2 regions of the Streptomyces sp. NPDC057617 genome follow, and region 2 is predicted to be linked to the other one. Evidence: riboswitches for the same ligand, from Rfam matches in the RefSeq annotation. Region 2 holds a riboswitch; the other holds the start of a gene.
What was found. Region 2 has a riboswitch for cobalamin ahead of ACFU9P_RS18060 (ABC transporter substrate-binding protein). Riboswitches for the same ligand answer to the same signal wherever they lie in the genome.

Region 1: linked by a shared signal. The riboswitch ahead of ACFU9P_RS31665 (CbtB-domain containing protein) and the one ahead of ACFU9P_RS18060 (ABC transporter substrate-binding protein) in region 2 are both predicted to bind cobalamin.

The regions. Positions count from the first base shown of each region.
Region 1 is NZ_JBHVGV010000017.1:102,075-109,729, forward strand. Features, by position in the region: gene cbiE (precorrin-6y C5,15-methyltransferase (decarboxylating) subunit CbiE) at 1-514, opposite strand, end outside; gene ACFU9P_RS31660 (CbtA family protein) at 538-1,374, opposite strand; gene ACFU9P_RS31665 (CbtB-domain containing protein) at 1,396-1,638, opposite strand; cobalamin riboswitch at 1,678-1,836, opposite strand; gene ACFU9P_RS31670 (histidine phosphatase family protein) at 2,014-2,703, shown strand; gene ACFU9P_RS31675 (TIGR03086 family metal-binding protein) at 2,720-3,289, opposite strand; gene ACFU9P_RS31680 (DUF6597 domain-containing transcriptional factor) at 3,387-4,331, shown strand; gene ACFU9P_RS31685 (GNAT family N-acetyltransferase) at 4,479-5,012, shown strand; gene ACFU9P_RS31690 (Mut7-C RNAse domain-containing protein) at 5,144-5,878, shown strand; gene ACFU9P_RS31695 (hypothetical protein) at 5,995-6,522, opposite strand; gene ACFU9P_RS31700 (YnfA family protein) at 6,610-6,963, shown strand; gene ACFU9P_RS31705 (SDR family NAD(P)-dependent oxidoreductase) at 7,089-7,655, shown strand, end outside.
Region 2 is NZ_JBHVGV010000006.1:387,888-395,542, reverse strand. Features, by position in the region: gene ACFU9P_RS18070 (amino acid permease) at 1-442, shown strand, start outside; gene ACFU9P_RS18065 (Mov34/MPN/PAD-1 family protein) at 578-991, shown strand; cobalamin riboswitch at 987-1,114, shown strand; gene ACFU9P_RS18060 (ABC transporter substrate-binding protein) at 1,163-2,167, shown strand; gene ACFU9P_RS18055 (FecCD family ABC transporter permease) at 2,312-3,427, shown strand; gene ACFU9P_RS18050 (ABC transporter ATP-binding protein) at 3,508-4,263, shown strand; gene ACFU9P_RS18045 (putative leader peptide) at 4,417-4,551, shown strand; gene ACFU9P_RS18040 (MoaD/ThiS family protein) at 4,661-4,963, shown strand; gene ACFU9P_RS18035 (PLP-dependent cysteine synthase family protein) at 4,963-5,913, shown strand; gene ACFU9P_RS18030 (MBL fold metallo-hydrolase) at 6,312-7,064, shown strand; gene ACFU9P_RS18025 (PTS transporter subunit EIIC) at 7,155-7,655, opposite strand, start outside.

The DNA of each region.
Region 1 (7,655 bases), on a different contig from region 2:
GCAGCAGCGCCGCCACCTCGGCCGGAGTCGCCGCGCCCGCGCTGAGCACCAGGACCCGGCGGCCGTCGTACAGCGCTGCGGCGAGCCGCTCGACGGGCCGGCCGACCAGGGTGACGACCTCCGTGTCCTCCACCGGCCAGCCGAGCCGGGCGCAGGCGTACGAGACGGACGACGGATGCGGCAGCACGCGCAGCGCCCCAGCCCCGGCCCCCGCCACAGCCCCCGCTGCCGCCTCCGCCCCCGTAACTTCCATGAGCGTCCGCCCGATCCCGTAGAACATCGGGTCCCCACTGGCCAGTACGCACAGCCGCCGCCCGGCATGAGCCGCGAGCACCCCCGGTACGGCGGGCCGCAGCGGCGAGGGCCACACCACCCGTTCCGCCGCGCACTCGTCGCGCGGCAGCAGCTCCAACTGCCGGGCGCCGCCCACGATCACGTCGGCCGCGCGCAGTGCCGCCCGACCGGGCGCGGAAAGTCCGGCCCAGCCGTCGGCACCGATCCCGACGACGGTCACGGGCGACACCGGTGTGCTGGGTCTCAACGCGCGCTGCCCACCGGCGGCGTCACCCCGTCAGCTCCCGTCCCCGGTCCCGTACCCGAGGCGGCCCGCGCGGCCCGCGGCGCGAGCACCCGCTCCGCCAGCGCCCCGAAGATCAGCCCGAAGGCCGTCCACAACAGCGCCTGTACACCCAGCGAGGCGAGCCGGAATTCCCAGAGGAGAGCCGCCGGGAAGGTTTCCCGTACGGCATCGGAGTTGGCGGGCAGGACAAGACACGCGACCGCCACGGCGGCCACATATCCGGCTCCGGCGACGACGGACGCGTTCCAGTTGCCCAGTCTCGGAGCGAGCCTCCGGCCCGCGATGACGGCGATGACGGCCAGCAGCACACTGAGCACGATCATCAGGAAGAAGAGCGTGGTGCGCTTGCCGATGGTGTCCGGGTTGCCCACCGCGGGCGGGGTCGCCGGATACTTCAGGAACGGCACCAGATAGACCGTGGTGAAGGCCGCGCCCGCGACCAGCGCCGCGGTCGCCCTCGGCCCGAACCGGCCGATCCTGCCCAGACAGACGGAGAAGACCAGCGAGGCGATGCCGCCGAGGGCCACTCCGTACACCAGGACACCGGTGGCCAGCCCGAACGTCGACTGGACCGGCCTGCTGACCAGCTCCTCTTCCTCCTCTGCCGGCTGCTCCGCCGCGGTGTGCCCGGCGTGCTCGTGCGCCGCCGGTGCGGACTGGGTCTCCTCCAGCGCGATGGAGTCCCGTACGGAGGGCTCACCGGCCACATACGCCAGCGCGAACGCGAAGAGTCCGGCCAGCACGCCCGCGACCATGCCGCGGACCAGGAGAGTTCTGACGGTGGAGGCATGCATGTGCGTGATCTCCGTCAGCCGTCAGTGACAGGGGAATCCGAGCAGATGACGGCCGTCATGCACCCACTCGTGCACGCCCTCCCCCGAGAACACCGAGGTGGCACCCTGTTCGGCGCCGACGAAGTAGAACAGGACCAGCATCAGGGTGCCCACGAACACGGCCCACGGCAGCACCGCGCGCAGTGGAAGCGGTGTCACCGGAGCGGTGGCGCCGGCACCGGTGGTGACGGACGGAACGACCGGCGGCGCGATGGACTCAGCCATGACGGAACCTCCTTGGGGAACTCGCGTCCCATTCAGTGGAGCTCGAACGACGGCCGTCGGGTCTGACTCACCGGGCTCCGCACCGCCACCGCGCTGTTACGCGGCGGCCGGCACCCGGCATACAGTGGCGCGACCGTGCCGGACTCTCACCGGACTTCCGTCTTGCCGTCGTATATACCGACGTGAAGGTACCGCGATCCGGCAGACCGGCCAAGAGGCCCTCGGCGCGGCCCCGACCGACGGCGGGCCCGCGAGGGAACCCCGACCGGCGGACCGGCCCGACTGGGCGCCCCGCCCGATCGGGAGACAGGCCCAACTGGCGGGCCGGGCAGGCTTGGAGGGCGGGCCCGGCAGGCCCGGAGCGAGGAGAGCCGTATGACGACCCGGGTGATGTTCATCTCACCGGCCATCAGCACAGCGCTGCGCGAGGCCCGTTTCGCCACGACGGAACCTACTGAGGCCGTTGAGCCCGACATCGAGACCTCCGGGACAGTCACCGACACCTCCGGAACCGCGACCGCGACCGACGCCCTGGATCCGCTGGACGCCCTCGATCCGCTCGGGCTCCGGCAGGCCGAAGCGGTACGGGAGAGCTTCCCCCGTACCGCCACCGCCACCCTGTACGTCTCCCCCTCGGCGCGCTGCCGCCGTACCGCCGAGGTCCTCGGCCTGGACGCCGCGCCGCTGCCGGACCTCGCGCCCTGTGCGATGGGCCGCTGGCAGGGCCGGACGCTCGACGAAGTGACCGCCGCGGAACCGGAGTCGGTCGCCGCGTGGCTCTCCGACCCGGCCGCCGCGCCGCACGGCGGGGAGTCCCTGCGTACCTTCCACACCCGCGTCGCCCACTGGCTGGACACGCTGGGTTCCGAATCAGCAGGCAGTAGGCACGTCATCGCCGTGGCCGAGCCGGACATCATCCGCGCCGCCGCGGTCCACGCCCTCGGCGCCGGCCCCCGGTCGTTCTGGCGGATCGACATACAGCCGCTGTCCGCCGTCGAGCTCAGCGGGCGCGGCGGCCGGTGGAATCTCCTCGGCGGCCGCCCCCTGCACACGACCGCCCCCTGACCGGCCGGCGCACCCGCTACGGCCGGGCCCAGCCCGGGTCTCGGCCCATCGCGGCCAGCAGCGCATCGAACGGACTCGCGTCCTCCGCCACCGGCACCGGCTCCCCGAACACCCCCATCTTCCGCCCCATCGGCGCCAGAGCCCTGAACTCCTCCCCGACCACATCCAGAAGCACCCCGGCCGGCTCGTACGGCTGCCCCGTCGCCCGTGCCAGATCCCACCCGTGCACGGTCAGATCGCCGAGCACCATCGCGCCGACCGTCCTGGCCGGAAACCCCATGGCCCCCGAGGTGCCCTCCTCGGCGCCCGGCGCGTCCCACGCGTCGATGAGCCGTACGGTCTCCTCCGCGAACCGCTCGCGCCACGCTCCCTCCAGAGGCTCGGGCGGGACCCCGAAGTCGGCTTCCTTCTTCGCCGCCAGCGCCTGGAAGTTCACGACGACCTGGAGGAGATGGGCCGCCAGCGCGCGTACGTCGTACTCGCTGCACGGCGTCGGCGCGCCGAGCTGCTCATCGGTGATGCCACGGACGACGGTGACGGTACGGTCCGCCGCCGCCTCCAACAGTCTGCTGATCTTGTCGCTCATGGCCCGACCGTACGAACCGCCGCCGTCGGCCGTCTTGAACAAACACGACAGCAAACACGACAGGCCGCGGCGGACAAACGCGGCATAGGATCCGGCCATGGCAGGTCCGCGGCGCGACACCCGGGGCATCGTCGACGCCCCCGGACTTTTCGCGCGCGTACGGTTCCGGCGCCGCGAACCGGCACCGCCCCTGCGGCCGTATCTGGAGCACTACTGGCTGATCGACTGGGATCTGGCCCAGCCGTATGTCTCGCAGGTGGTGCCGCACCCCTCGGTGAATGTGGTCTTCCAGCGGTTCGGGTACGGGCCCGGCGGCTCGTCCTTCGCGGAGGTGGCGGGCATCGGGCTGGAACTGTTCAACCAGCGGCTGGAGGGGCGGGGGCGCGTGTGCGGGGTGCAGTTCAGGCCGGGCGGTTTCCGGCCGTTCGCGCCGCGGTGGCCCGTATCGGAGTGGACGGGACGGCGGGTGCCGCTCGGCGAGGTCATGCCGACGACGGCCGCGGACATCGAGACGGTGCTCGGCAACGGTGAGGCCGGTGGGTCTGGCGGATCCGGTACGTCCGGTGAGGCGCGGGAGGCCTGTGTGCCCGGGGAGTCCGGTGTGTCCGGGGACTCCGGTGAGGACGCCCGGGTGGCCGCGCTCGACGCGTATCTCCTGGGGATCGGGCCGCGCCCGGATCCGCAGGCCGACCAGGCCATGGCGCTGGCCGACCGGATCAGAACGGACCGTACGATCCGGCGCGTGGACCAGCTCGCCACGGCGGAGGGGGTCTCGACACGCTCACTGCAACGGCTGTTCGCGGCGTATGTGGGGGTGGGGCCGAAGTGGGTGATCCTGCGCTACCGCATCCATGAGGCGCTGGAGCGCGCCGAATCGGACGCGGGCGCAGACCCTGGCAGCAGCGGCAGCGGCACCAGCTCAGCGGTCGACTGGGCCGAGCTGGCCTCCGAACTCGGCTACAGCGACCAGGCCCACCTCGTACGCGACTTCACCGCGACAGTCGGCGTCCCCCCGACGGCGTACGCCCGCCAGGGGCCGTAACAGCTCCGCCGCCCACTGCCCGACCCGTCCGGCGCCCTGGCTCATCCGGTGCCTTGGGTTGTCCGGCGTCCTGGGTTGTCCACAGCCCCGCGCCGCTCCCCCGCCGATTCGGGCCGAATGTCAGACCCCCGTCCTACAGTGCGTGGCATGGAGAGCAAAGCACCGCGCGTACGGCTCGAACCATGGTCGGAGTCCGATCTCGATCTTCTGCGCGCCACGAACGCGCCGGAGCTGATGACCCACCTCGGCGGCCCCGAGACCGAGGAGCAGGTGGTCAAGCGGCACAGACGGTATGTCGACCTGAGCGCCGACCGGACGGGCAAGGGCCGGATGTTCCGCGTCGTGCTGCTCCCGGGCGGCGAGGCGGTCGGCACGATCGGGTTCTGGGAGCAGACCTGGCAGGGGAGGCTGGTGTACGAGACGGGCTGGGGCGTCCTCGCCGCGTATCAGGGCCGGGGCATCGCGGCCGCGGCTGCCGCCGCCGTGATCGAGCAGGCGCGCGCCGAGAAGAAGCACCGCTATCTGCACGCGTTCCCGTCCGTCAGCAATCCGCCGTCGAACGCGCTGTGCCGCAGGGCGGGCTTCTCCTTCCAGGGCGAATGCGACTTCGAGTACCCACCGGGGCAGGTGATGCGCTGCAACAACTGGAGGCTGGACCTGGAGCGGCCCGAAGAGGACTGACACCGGGGCTTGACGCCGACCGGAACGGCGTGCGCTCAGCCGTGGCACCAGGTGCGCTCAGCCATGGCGCACGACCCGAGCGGCCCTGAATCCCCTGGCCCGTCCCCCTCGTCCAATGACATCCTGACGGCGTGAACGGACCGGAGATCCAGATCAGCTTCGCCCCTGAGCTGCGCCTCTTCGTCGCGGCGGAGCGGCGGCAGGGACGTACGGCCGTGCTCACCGACGGCTCGTCCACGCTCGGCCATGCCGTCGAATCGCTGGGCGTCCCGCTCACCGAGGTCGGCCGGCTGGTCGTCGACGGCCGTGACGTGTCCGTCGCGCACATCCCGGCCGCGGGCGAGTCGGTCGAGGTACGGGCCGTGAGCCGGCCGCAGCGGGTGCCGGGCGCGCCCCTGCGCTTCCTGCTCGACGTCCACCTCGGCACGCTCGCACGGCGGCTCCGGCTGCTGGGGGTCGACGCGGCGTACCAGAGCGAGGACCTCGGCGACCCGGCGCTGGCCACGCTCTCCGCCGGTGAGCGCCGGGTGATGCTGTCCCGGGACCGGGGGCTGCTGCGGCGACGGGAGATCTGGGCCGGGGCGTACATCTACAGCGACCGCCCCGACGACCAGCTCCGGGACGTGCTGGAGCGCTTCGCACCGGCCCTCGCGCCATGGACCCGCTGCACGGCCTGCAACGGCGAACTGGGCGCCGCGGACAAGGACTCCGTCCAGGAGCAGCTCGAACAGGGCACCCAGCGTTCGTACGACGTCTTCGCCCAGTGCCGGGCGTGCGGCCGGGTGTACTGGCGGGGCGCGCACCATGCCCGGCTGGCGGCGATCGTCGAGGAAGCGGTACGGGAATTCGGCGACGCGGCGGCGTGAGCGGGACGGGGCCCGCGCGCTGAGGCCAAGCCGCCGGAGCCGGGACCAGAAGGCGTACCAAGAGTCACAAGGCGTGATTCAGAAGGCGTACCGGGGTCAGAAGGCGGTACCGGGGTTCAGAAGGCGTACCGGTCGCCCGTGTCCGGGGCCAGGACCCGGTGCTCGTTGTTGCCGGGGTTGTCGTCGCTCGCGCCGCCGTTCCAGGCCGTGCCGATCCGTACGACCACTTCGTCCGGCCGCCCCGCGGTCCTGAGGTCGAGCATGATCTCCGTACCGCGCTGAAGCGCCCGGAGGCGCCCCGTACGGCACAGCACCGTCCGGTCGCCGGCCCAGACGCACGCGGCCGGGAGTTCCTGGCCGGGCGGCAGGGGTGCCGAGAAGTCGAGCCGTACGGTCGCGTCCGGCAGCGGGGACGGGCCGTGGTTCTCGGACTGGAGCCGGACTCTCAGCCCGCCGTTCGACAGCGACACATGCCCGTGGTGCGCCAGATCGGCCTCGGGTGCGGCAAAACGTGCGGCGGAACCGGGACCAGGGGCGTCGGAGGCCCCGACCCCCGGATCCGCACCCGTCACCACCGCCGCGGCGGCCGCGGTCCCGACCAGCAGCACTTTGCCCATGACGCGCATGGCACACATGACACCCATGGGTTGAACATACTGATCATCACACCGTAATACCGACAAACCATAGCCCCGGCGCACCCCCGGTCACCCACATGGCACGCTGTCGGGATGCTCGTGCTCCGCTCCGCCCTCCTCTTCGTCCTCGCCGCCGTCTTCGAGATCGGCGGCGCCTGGCTCGTCTGGCAGGGAGTGCGCGGCGACGGCTCCGGCGGCGGTGGCCGCGGCTGGATCTGGATCGGCGCGGGAGTGATCGCCCTCGGCGCGTACGGCTTTGTCGCCACGCTCCAGCCGGACGGCGAGTTCGGCCGGATCCTCGCCGCGTACGGCGGGATCTTCGTCGCCGGATCGATCGTCTGGGGCATGGTCGCGGACGGCTACCGCCCGGACCGCTGGGATGTCACGGGCGCGCTGGTCTGTCTGGCCGGTATGGCCCTGATCATGTACGCGCCCCGCGGCCACTGAAGGGACCTCCGCACCACGGCCCCGGGGGTCGCCCGCGCCCCGGACACCGCAAGCACCCGTAAGCAGCAGCCCGTTCCCCCTGCCTATCCTGGCCCCACATCGATCACACGCGCGAGGAGTACGTCATGACCGCCGCGGGGACCCCCATCGCCGTCATCACCGGAGCGAGCAGCGGCATCGGCGCCGCCACCGCGCGGCAGCTCGCCGCGGCCGGCCACCATGTCGTCGTCACCGCCCGCCGCAAGGACCGTATCGAGGCCCTCGCCGCCGAGATCAACGCCGCGGGCCACCGCGCCACCGCCTACGCCCTCGATGTCACCGACCGCGCGGCCGTCGACGCCTTCGCCACCGAACTCGCCGGCTACCCCTCCGTGAACGTCCTGGTCAACAACGCCGGAGGCGCGCTCGGCGCCGACCCGGTGGCCACCGGGGACCCGGCCGACTGGCGCCGGATGTACGAGACGAACGTCATCGGCACCCTCAATGTCACCCAGGCCCTGCTCCCGGCCCTCACCGCCAGCGGCGACGGAACGGTCGTCGTCCTCTCCTCCACGGCCGGCCACGGCACCTATGAGGGCGGCGCCGGTTATGTGGCCGCCAAACACGGCGCCCACGTCCTCGCCGAGACCCTCCGCCTGGAAATCGTCGGCACCCCGGTCCGCGTGATCGAGATCGCCCCCGGCATGGTCAAA
Region 2 (7,655 bases):
CGGCAGGCTCAACTCCCGCAAGACGCCCGCCCTCGCCATCACCGTCTCCGTCGTACTGATGGGGATCGGCGTGGTCCTCAACTACGTCGTCCCGGAGAAGGCGTTCGGCTATGTGACCTCGGTGGCCACCGCGGCCGGCATCTGGACCTGGATGATGATCCTGATCAGCCATATCCGCTACCGCCGCGCCGTGGAGGCCGGGAGGCTGCCCGCCTCGTCGTTCCCCGCCCCCGGCGGCGCGCTGTTCAGTTGGGTCGCGCTGGCCTTCCTGGCGCTGGTGACCTGTCTGATCGCGTACGACAAGGACGCGCGGATCTGTCTGTATGTGGCGGCCGTGTGGGCGGTGGGGCTGGCAGTCGGCTGGCAGACGCTGAAGCGGCGCGACCCGGCTGCTGTGCTGAAGGTCAGTGCAGCCGGCAAAACCAGCCCGTCCGGCGATTGAGACCAGCCCGTCCGGTAAATCCAGCCCGTCCGGCGATTGAGGACACCGCGTGGGCCGGCTCCGTCGTACCGGGGCCGGCCCACGCACGCGTACCAGGGCCCGCCCGCACCCCATCGCCCCGTTTATATTCTCTGCATGCTCACCATCACCCAGGCCCTGCACGACCAGATCGTCGCGCACGCGCGAGCCGACCACCCCGACGAGGCCTGCGGTGTCGTCGCGGGCCCCGCGGGCAGCGACCGGGCCGAGCGGTTCATCCCCATGCTCAACGCCGCGCGCTCGCCCACCTTCTACGAGTTCGACTCGGCCGATCTGCTCAAGCTCTACCGGGAGATGGACGACCGCGACGAGGAGCCGGTGATCATTTACCACTCCCACACCGCGACCGAGGCCTATCCGTCCCGTACGGACATCACCTACGCCAATGAGCCCGGCGCCCACTATGTGCTGGTCTCCACCGCGGACACCGACGGCGAAGGCCCCTTCCAGTTCCGCTCGTACCGGATCGTGGACGGCGAGGTCACCGAGGAGCCCGTCGAGATCGTCTGAGAGACTCGACGCAGAAACTTAGGCGGCAGGACCCAGGAAGCCGGTGCGAAACCGGCGCGGTCCCGCCACTGTGACCAAGCTCCGCTTGGCAGCCAGGAACTGACCTGCCGCCTTTCTCCCACCAGCCAGGGGACGCGGAAATCCCCCGGAGGAGGCCCTGTCGTGTCTGCCGTGCCCCGGCGCCGCCGCGCGTTCGCGCCCGCCGTCGTACCAGCCGTATCCGTCGCACTGGCCCTGCTGCCGCTCACGGCCTGCGGCGGCCCCACCGCCGACGGGTCCACGCAGGGGAAGCCCGCCGCGCCCGGCTTCCCGTACACCGTCACCAACTGCGGGGTGACGACCACGTATCAGGCGCCGCCGAAGCGCGTGGTCACCATGAACCAGCACGTCACCGAGATCATGCTCGCGCTCGGTCTGGAGAAGTCCCTGGTCGGCACCGCCTGGCTGGACGACCGGATCCTGCCCGCGTACGAGAAGGCGTACAAGAGCGTGCCGGTCCTCGCCGAGGAGTATCCCTCCAAGGAGAAACTCCTCGCTGCCGCACCCGACTTCGTGTACGGCGGGTACGCGAGCGCCTTCGACGCGAAGGACGGCCGTAGCCGCGACGACCTCAAGGCGGCCGGTATCAACACCCGGCTCAACCTGGAGAACTGCACGGACGGCCGGACCTCGATGGAGGACGTCTACCGCGAGGTCGAGGAGACCGGCCGTACTTTCGGCGTCCCGGAGCGCGCGAAGCGCTGGATCGCGGACGCGCGCGCCACGGTCGCGTCCACCGCGGGCGGACTGAAGGGCGTCAGGCCCGTGCCGGTCTTCGTGTACGACAGCGGCGACCGCACCGCGTTCACCGCGGGCGGCAAGGGCATCGGCAACGAGCTGATACGGCTGGCCGGCGGCCGCAATGTCTTCGCCGACCTCGACAAGTCCTTCGGCGACGCGACCTGGGAACAGGTCGTGGCCCGCCGCCCCGAGACCGTCGTCATCTACGACTACGGCTCGACGACGGTCGCCCAGAAGGAGAAGCGCCTCCTCGACGACCCGGCCCTGAAGGACATCCCGGCCATCAAGAACCGCAGCTTCGCGGTGATGCCGCTGTCGGACGTGGTCCTGGGCGTACGAGCGCCGGGCGCAATCGAACGCCTGGCAACCCAACTCCACCCGGCGCGGACGAAGTAACGTCCGATGCCCAGCGATCCCGAGCCTTCGCCGGCGGCGAAACCAGCCGGTCCGGCATTCGAGGACACCGCGGCAAAACCAGCCCGTCCGGCGTTTGAGGACACCGGGGTCCGGGGCGAAGCCCCGGTTTCGGGAAGGGGCGGGGTGGGGGAGAAGCCCGCCGCAGGCGCTCCCCGGAGCTCCGCCGGAACCGGCTCGGAGGCTTCGCCCACGCCCCCGGCCCCCGCCCGGCCGCAGCCCGGGGCCCGGCGGCTTCGCCTGCCCCTGGTTCTCGGCTGCCTCGCCGTCGCGCTCTGCGCCGCCGTCGTCGCCGCGCTCGCCCTCGGCTCCGTGTGGATTCCGCCCGGGCAGGTCGTCGCGGTCCTCACCGGGCGCGCGGAGCCCGGCCCGTTCCGGACCATCGTGCTCGATGTGCGGCTGCCGAGAGTGCTGCTGGGGGCCGTCGTCGGGGGCGGGCTGGCCGTCGTCGGGACCGTTCTCCAGGCGCTCGTACGGAACCGGCTCGCCGACCCCTTCCTGCTCGGGATCTCCTCCGGCGCCTCCACCGGTGCCGTGCTGGTCCTCGTGCTCGGCATCGGCGGCGGGGTGACCACCACCGTCGCGATGCCCGCCGCCGCCTTCGCCGGGTCGCTGCTCGCGCTGGCGCTGGTGTACGGGCTGGCCCGGCGCGGCTCCACGATGAGCGGGGGCGGGCTCGTCCTCGCCGGGGTGGCCGTCTCGTACATCCTCTCCGCGCTCACCACCCTGATCCTGGTCGTCTCCGCCAGGCCCGAGCACTTCCAGGAGGCCCTCTACTGGTCGCTGGGCGGCCTCGGCAGCGCCCGCTGGGCCACGCTCGTACCGCCCGCCGTCGCGCTCGTCGCGGGCACCGCCCTGCTCATGGCACTGGCCAGGCCGCTCGATCTGCTGCTGGCGGGGGAGGAGGGCGCGACCGTCCTAGGGCTCGACACCTCGCGCTTCCGGGCCGCGGTCTTCGTACTCGCCTCCCTGGTCACCGCCGTGATGGTCGCCGCGAGCGGCGCGGTCGGCTTCATCGGGCTGCTGGTGCCGCACGCCGCGCGGATGGCCGTCGGCGCCGGGCACCGGGCGCTGCTGCCGGTCGCCGCGCTGGCCGGGGCGGTCGCGCTGGTCGTCGCCGACCTCGCGGCCCGTACCGTCGCCGCGCCCCAGGACATCCCGGTCGGCGTCCTGACCGCGCTCATCGGCGGTCCGGTGTTCCTGTGGCTGATGCGCCGCCGCCCGGAAGGAGCCCCGGAGTGAGCAACGAGAGCAACCGTACGAGCAGGCCTACGAGCGGCCGTACGAGCACCCGCACCGGAGAGCAACCAGCCGCCGCCGAGCTGCGCGTCGAAGCCCTCTCGTACGAGACCGACGGCCGCCTCCTCGTCGACCGTGCCGAACTGACCGCCGCCCCCGGCGAGACCGTCGGACTCGTCGGCCCCAACGGCAGCGGCAAGACCACCCTGCTCCGCTGCGTGTACGGAACGCTCCGCCCCACGGCCGGACGCGCCCTCCTCGACGGCGATGACCTGCACACCATGGCCCCCAAGGCCCGCGCCCGCCGTGTCGCCGCGGTCCCGCAGGACGGCGGGGTCGACTTCGAGCTGACCGTCCGCGAAGTCGTCGCCATGGGCCGCTCGCCCCACAAGCGCTTCTGGGAGGCCGACACCGCCGCCGACACCACACTCGTCACCGCCGCCCTCGACCGGGTCGGCAGCGCCCCGCTCGCCGACCGGGCCTTCCCGTCCCTCTCCGGCGGCGAGCGGCAGCGCGCGCTCATCGCCCGCGCCCTGGTGCAGCGGCCGGCCCTGCTCGTACTCGACGAACCGACCAACCACCTGGACATCCGCCACCAGCTCGATGTCCTCACCCTGATCAGCCGCTCGGGCACCACCAATCTGCTCGCCCTGCACGATCTGAATCTGGCCGCCTACTACTGCGACCGCATCCATGTCCTCCAGGCCGGCCGGATCGTGGCCTCGGGCCCGCCGGGCGCCGTGCTGACCCCCGAGCTGCTCGCGGAGGTGTACGGAGTGACGGCCGAGATCAGCACGCACCCGGTCACCGGCGCCCCCACCATCGTCTACGTCCCGTAGCTCCCGAGACGTGGCCTCCGGCCCGTAGCTCCCGGCACCTACCCGACCCCGCAGCACGTGGCCGTCCACGTGACGTCCACGTGACGAACGTCCACGGTCCGCCATACGAGATCACATGCCGGGCCGCGGACCGGGAATCGATACGATGAACCCATGGTTTTCCCTGACGTGAGCGACAAGACGCCGAGCACCCCGCTGCTCGTGGCGCGGCTGCACGTCGACCTGTGCCGCCTCGCCAGCGCCATCTGTCCCGGCGGCGCGGTCCTCCCCGCCGGCCGCGCAGGCTGAGCGACGGCCGCGAGCGCCGCCCGCCGTACCCGTCCGTACCGCTTCACCCCCTCGCGCGGGGGCCCGAGCCGCGCGCCCGCCACGCCATCTCCCGACAGGAGCCCACGCCATGGCCATCGAGGTCCGCATCCCGACCATCCTCCGCACCTACACCGACGGCGCGAAGGCCGTCGAGGGCACCGGCGACACGCTCTCCGAGCTGTTCACCGACCTCGAAACCCGGCACGCCGGAATCCGGGAGCGGCTCATCGACCCCGCCGCGGGCGACCAGCTCCGCCGGTTCGTCAACGTCTACCTCAACGACGAGGACGTCCGCTTCCTCGACGGAGTCGCCACCAAGCTCGCGGACGGCGACAGTGTCACCATCCTCCCGGCGGTGGCCGGCGGGGCGCTCGAATCGAACCCGGCCTGATGCGGTACGACTCCCCGCTGGTGGCGGTCGGCAACACGCCCCTGGTACGGCTTCCCAGGCTGTCCCCGTCGGACGACGTACGGATCTGGGCCAAGCTGGAGGACCGCAACCCCACCGGCTCCGTCAAGGACCGGCCCGCCCTGCACATGGTCGAGCAGGCCGAGAAGGACGGGCGGCTCACCCCGGGCTGCACCATCCTGGAACCCACCAGCGGCAACACCGGTATCTCGCTCGCCATGGCGGCCCGCCTCAAGGGCTACCGCATCGTCTGCGTCATGCCGGAGAACACCTCCCAGGAGCGGCGCGACCTGCTGACGATGTGGGGCGCGGAGATCATCTCGTCCCCGGCGGCGGGCGGCTCCAACACGGCGGTACGGGTGGCCAAGGAACTGGCGGCCGAGAACCCGGACTGGGTGATGCTCTACCAGTACGGCAACCCCGACAACGCGGGCGCGCACTACGCCACCACCGGCCCCGAGATCCTCGCCGACCTGCCGTCCGTCACACACTTCGTGGCGGGGCTCGGCACGACCGGCACGCTGATGGGCGTCGGACGGTTCCTGCGCGAGCAGAAGCCCGACATCAAGATCGTCGCCGCGGAGCCGCGCTACGACGACCTCGTGTACGGGCTGCGCAACCTCGACGAGGGCTTCGTGCCCGAGCTGTACGACGCGTCCGTCCTCACCACCCGCTTCTCCGTCGGCTCGGCCGACGCGGTCGCCCGTACCCGTGAACTGCTCCAGCAGGAGGGCATCTTCGCGGGCGTCTCGACCGGCGCCGCGCTGCACGCCGCGATCGGTGTCGGCCGCAAGGCGGTCAAGGCTGGCGAGAGCGGGGACATCGTCTTCGTCGTCGCGGACGGCGGCTGGAAATATCTGTCCACGGGCGTCTACACGGCGGCCACCACGGAAGAGGCCATCGAGACGCTGCACGGCCAGCTCTGGGCGTAGCGGCGTAGCTCCGTAGCGCGTAGCGCCTGGCGCGCGTACCGACGGCCCCCGGGCCCGGGTCCCCGGCGCTCATGGCCGGAACACCCCGGGCGGGTCTCATGGCCCGGCGCCATGCCCGTACCCCCGCCCCGTACCCGCCGTACCGGACCGCACACCCGGCCCCCCGCCCGATCCGGGCGGGGGGCCGGGGCCGTCTCCAGGTCTTCTCCAGGCCGTCCCCAGCGTGTCTCCGGCGCCGCAAGACCCCGCCGTGGCAGTCCATCCGAACCGGTGACAGCGCAGGTGAGTTCTCCCACAACGGACCGTCGTGGAGGAGCGACCAGCCCTTTCGCGCTTTACGCTCGACAAACCGCACAACCCCCGTCGCCCCCCTTCCACGCCACGGAGGTTCACGCTCCATGAAGCTCACCGTCGTCGGCTGTTCGGGCTCGTTCCCCTCCGCGGGATCGGCCTGCTCCAGCTACCTCCTAGAGGCCGACGGCTTCCGGCTGCTGCTCGACATGGGTAATGGCGCCCTTGGCGAGCTGCAGCGCCATGTTGGTCTCTACGACCTCGACGCCATCTTCCTCAGCCATCTCCACGCGGACCACTGCATCGACATGTGCGGCTATTTCGTAGCCCGCTACTACCGGTTCGACGGCGGACGCTGCGACGCGATCCCGGTGTACGGGCCCGAGGGCACCGAGCAGCGCCTCACCACGGCCTACGCGGACACGCCGACGGACAAGTCCATGAGCGAGGTGTTCGACTTCCACACGCTCAAGCCGGGCTCCTTCGACATCGGCCCCTTCTCGGTCCGTACGGAGAAGGTCTCGCACCCCATAGAGACCTTCGCCATCCGGGTCGAACACGGCGGCCGGTCCCTCACCTACTCCGGGGACACCGGGGTCTGCGAGCCGCTGGTCGAGCTGGCGGAGGACACCGATCTGTTCCTGTGCGAGGCGGCCTTCACATACGGCAAGGAGGACATCCCCGGCCTGCACCTCAACGGCCGCGAGGCAGGCGCCCACGCCGCCCGCGCCCGGGCGCGCCGGCTCGTCCTCACCCATGTCCCGCCGTGGACGGACGGCGAACAGAACCTGGCCGACGCGCGCGCGGTGTACGGAGGCCCGGCGGAACTGGCCGTTCCGGGCGCGGTGTACGAGATCTGACCGGCCGCCAGCGCATCTGACCGGGCGGCCGGTGCCGGACGGGCGTACGGTCGGCCCGTCCGGCGGATGGACTGGAGGCCTGGAGGCCTGCTACTTGGCCTCGGCCTTCTGAAGCTCCGCCAGTTCCTCGTCGGACTCACGGCCCGGCGTCGGTATGTTGAACCTGACGATCGCGAAGCGGAACAACGCGTAGTAGACAGCCGCGAAGCACAGACCGACCAGCACCAGCCCCCACGGATTCGTCGCGATACCGAGGTTGAGGCCGAAGTCGATCGCGCCCGCCGAGAAGCCGAACCCGTCCTTCATCCCGAGCGCCCAGGTCAGCGCCATCGAGACACCGGTCAGCACCGCGTGGATCGCGTACAGCGCAGGCGCGATGAACATGAAGGTGAACTCGATCGGCTCGGTCACCCCGGTGACGAACGCCGTGAGTGCCAGCGAGAGCATCATGCCGCCGACGACCTTGCGGCGCTCGGGCCGGGCACAGTGGTAGATCGCGAGACAGGCCGCGGGCAGGGCGAACATCATGATCGGGAAGAAGCCGGTCATGAACTGCCCGGCCGTCGGGTCGCCCGCCAGGAAGCGGTTGAT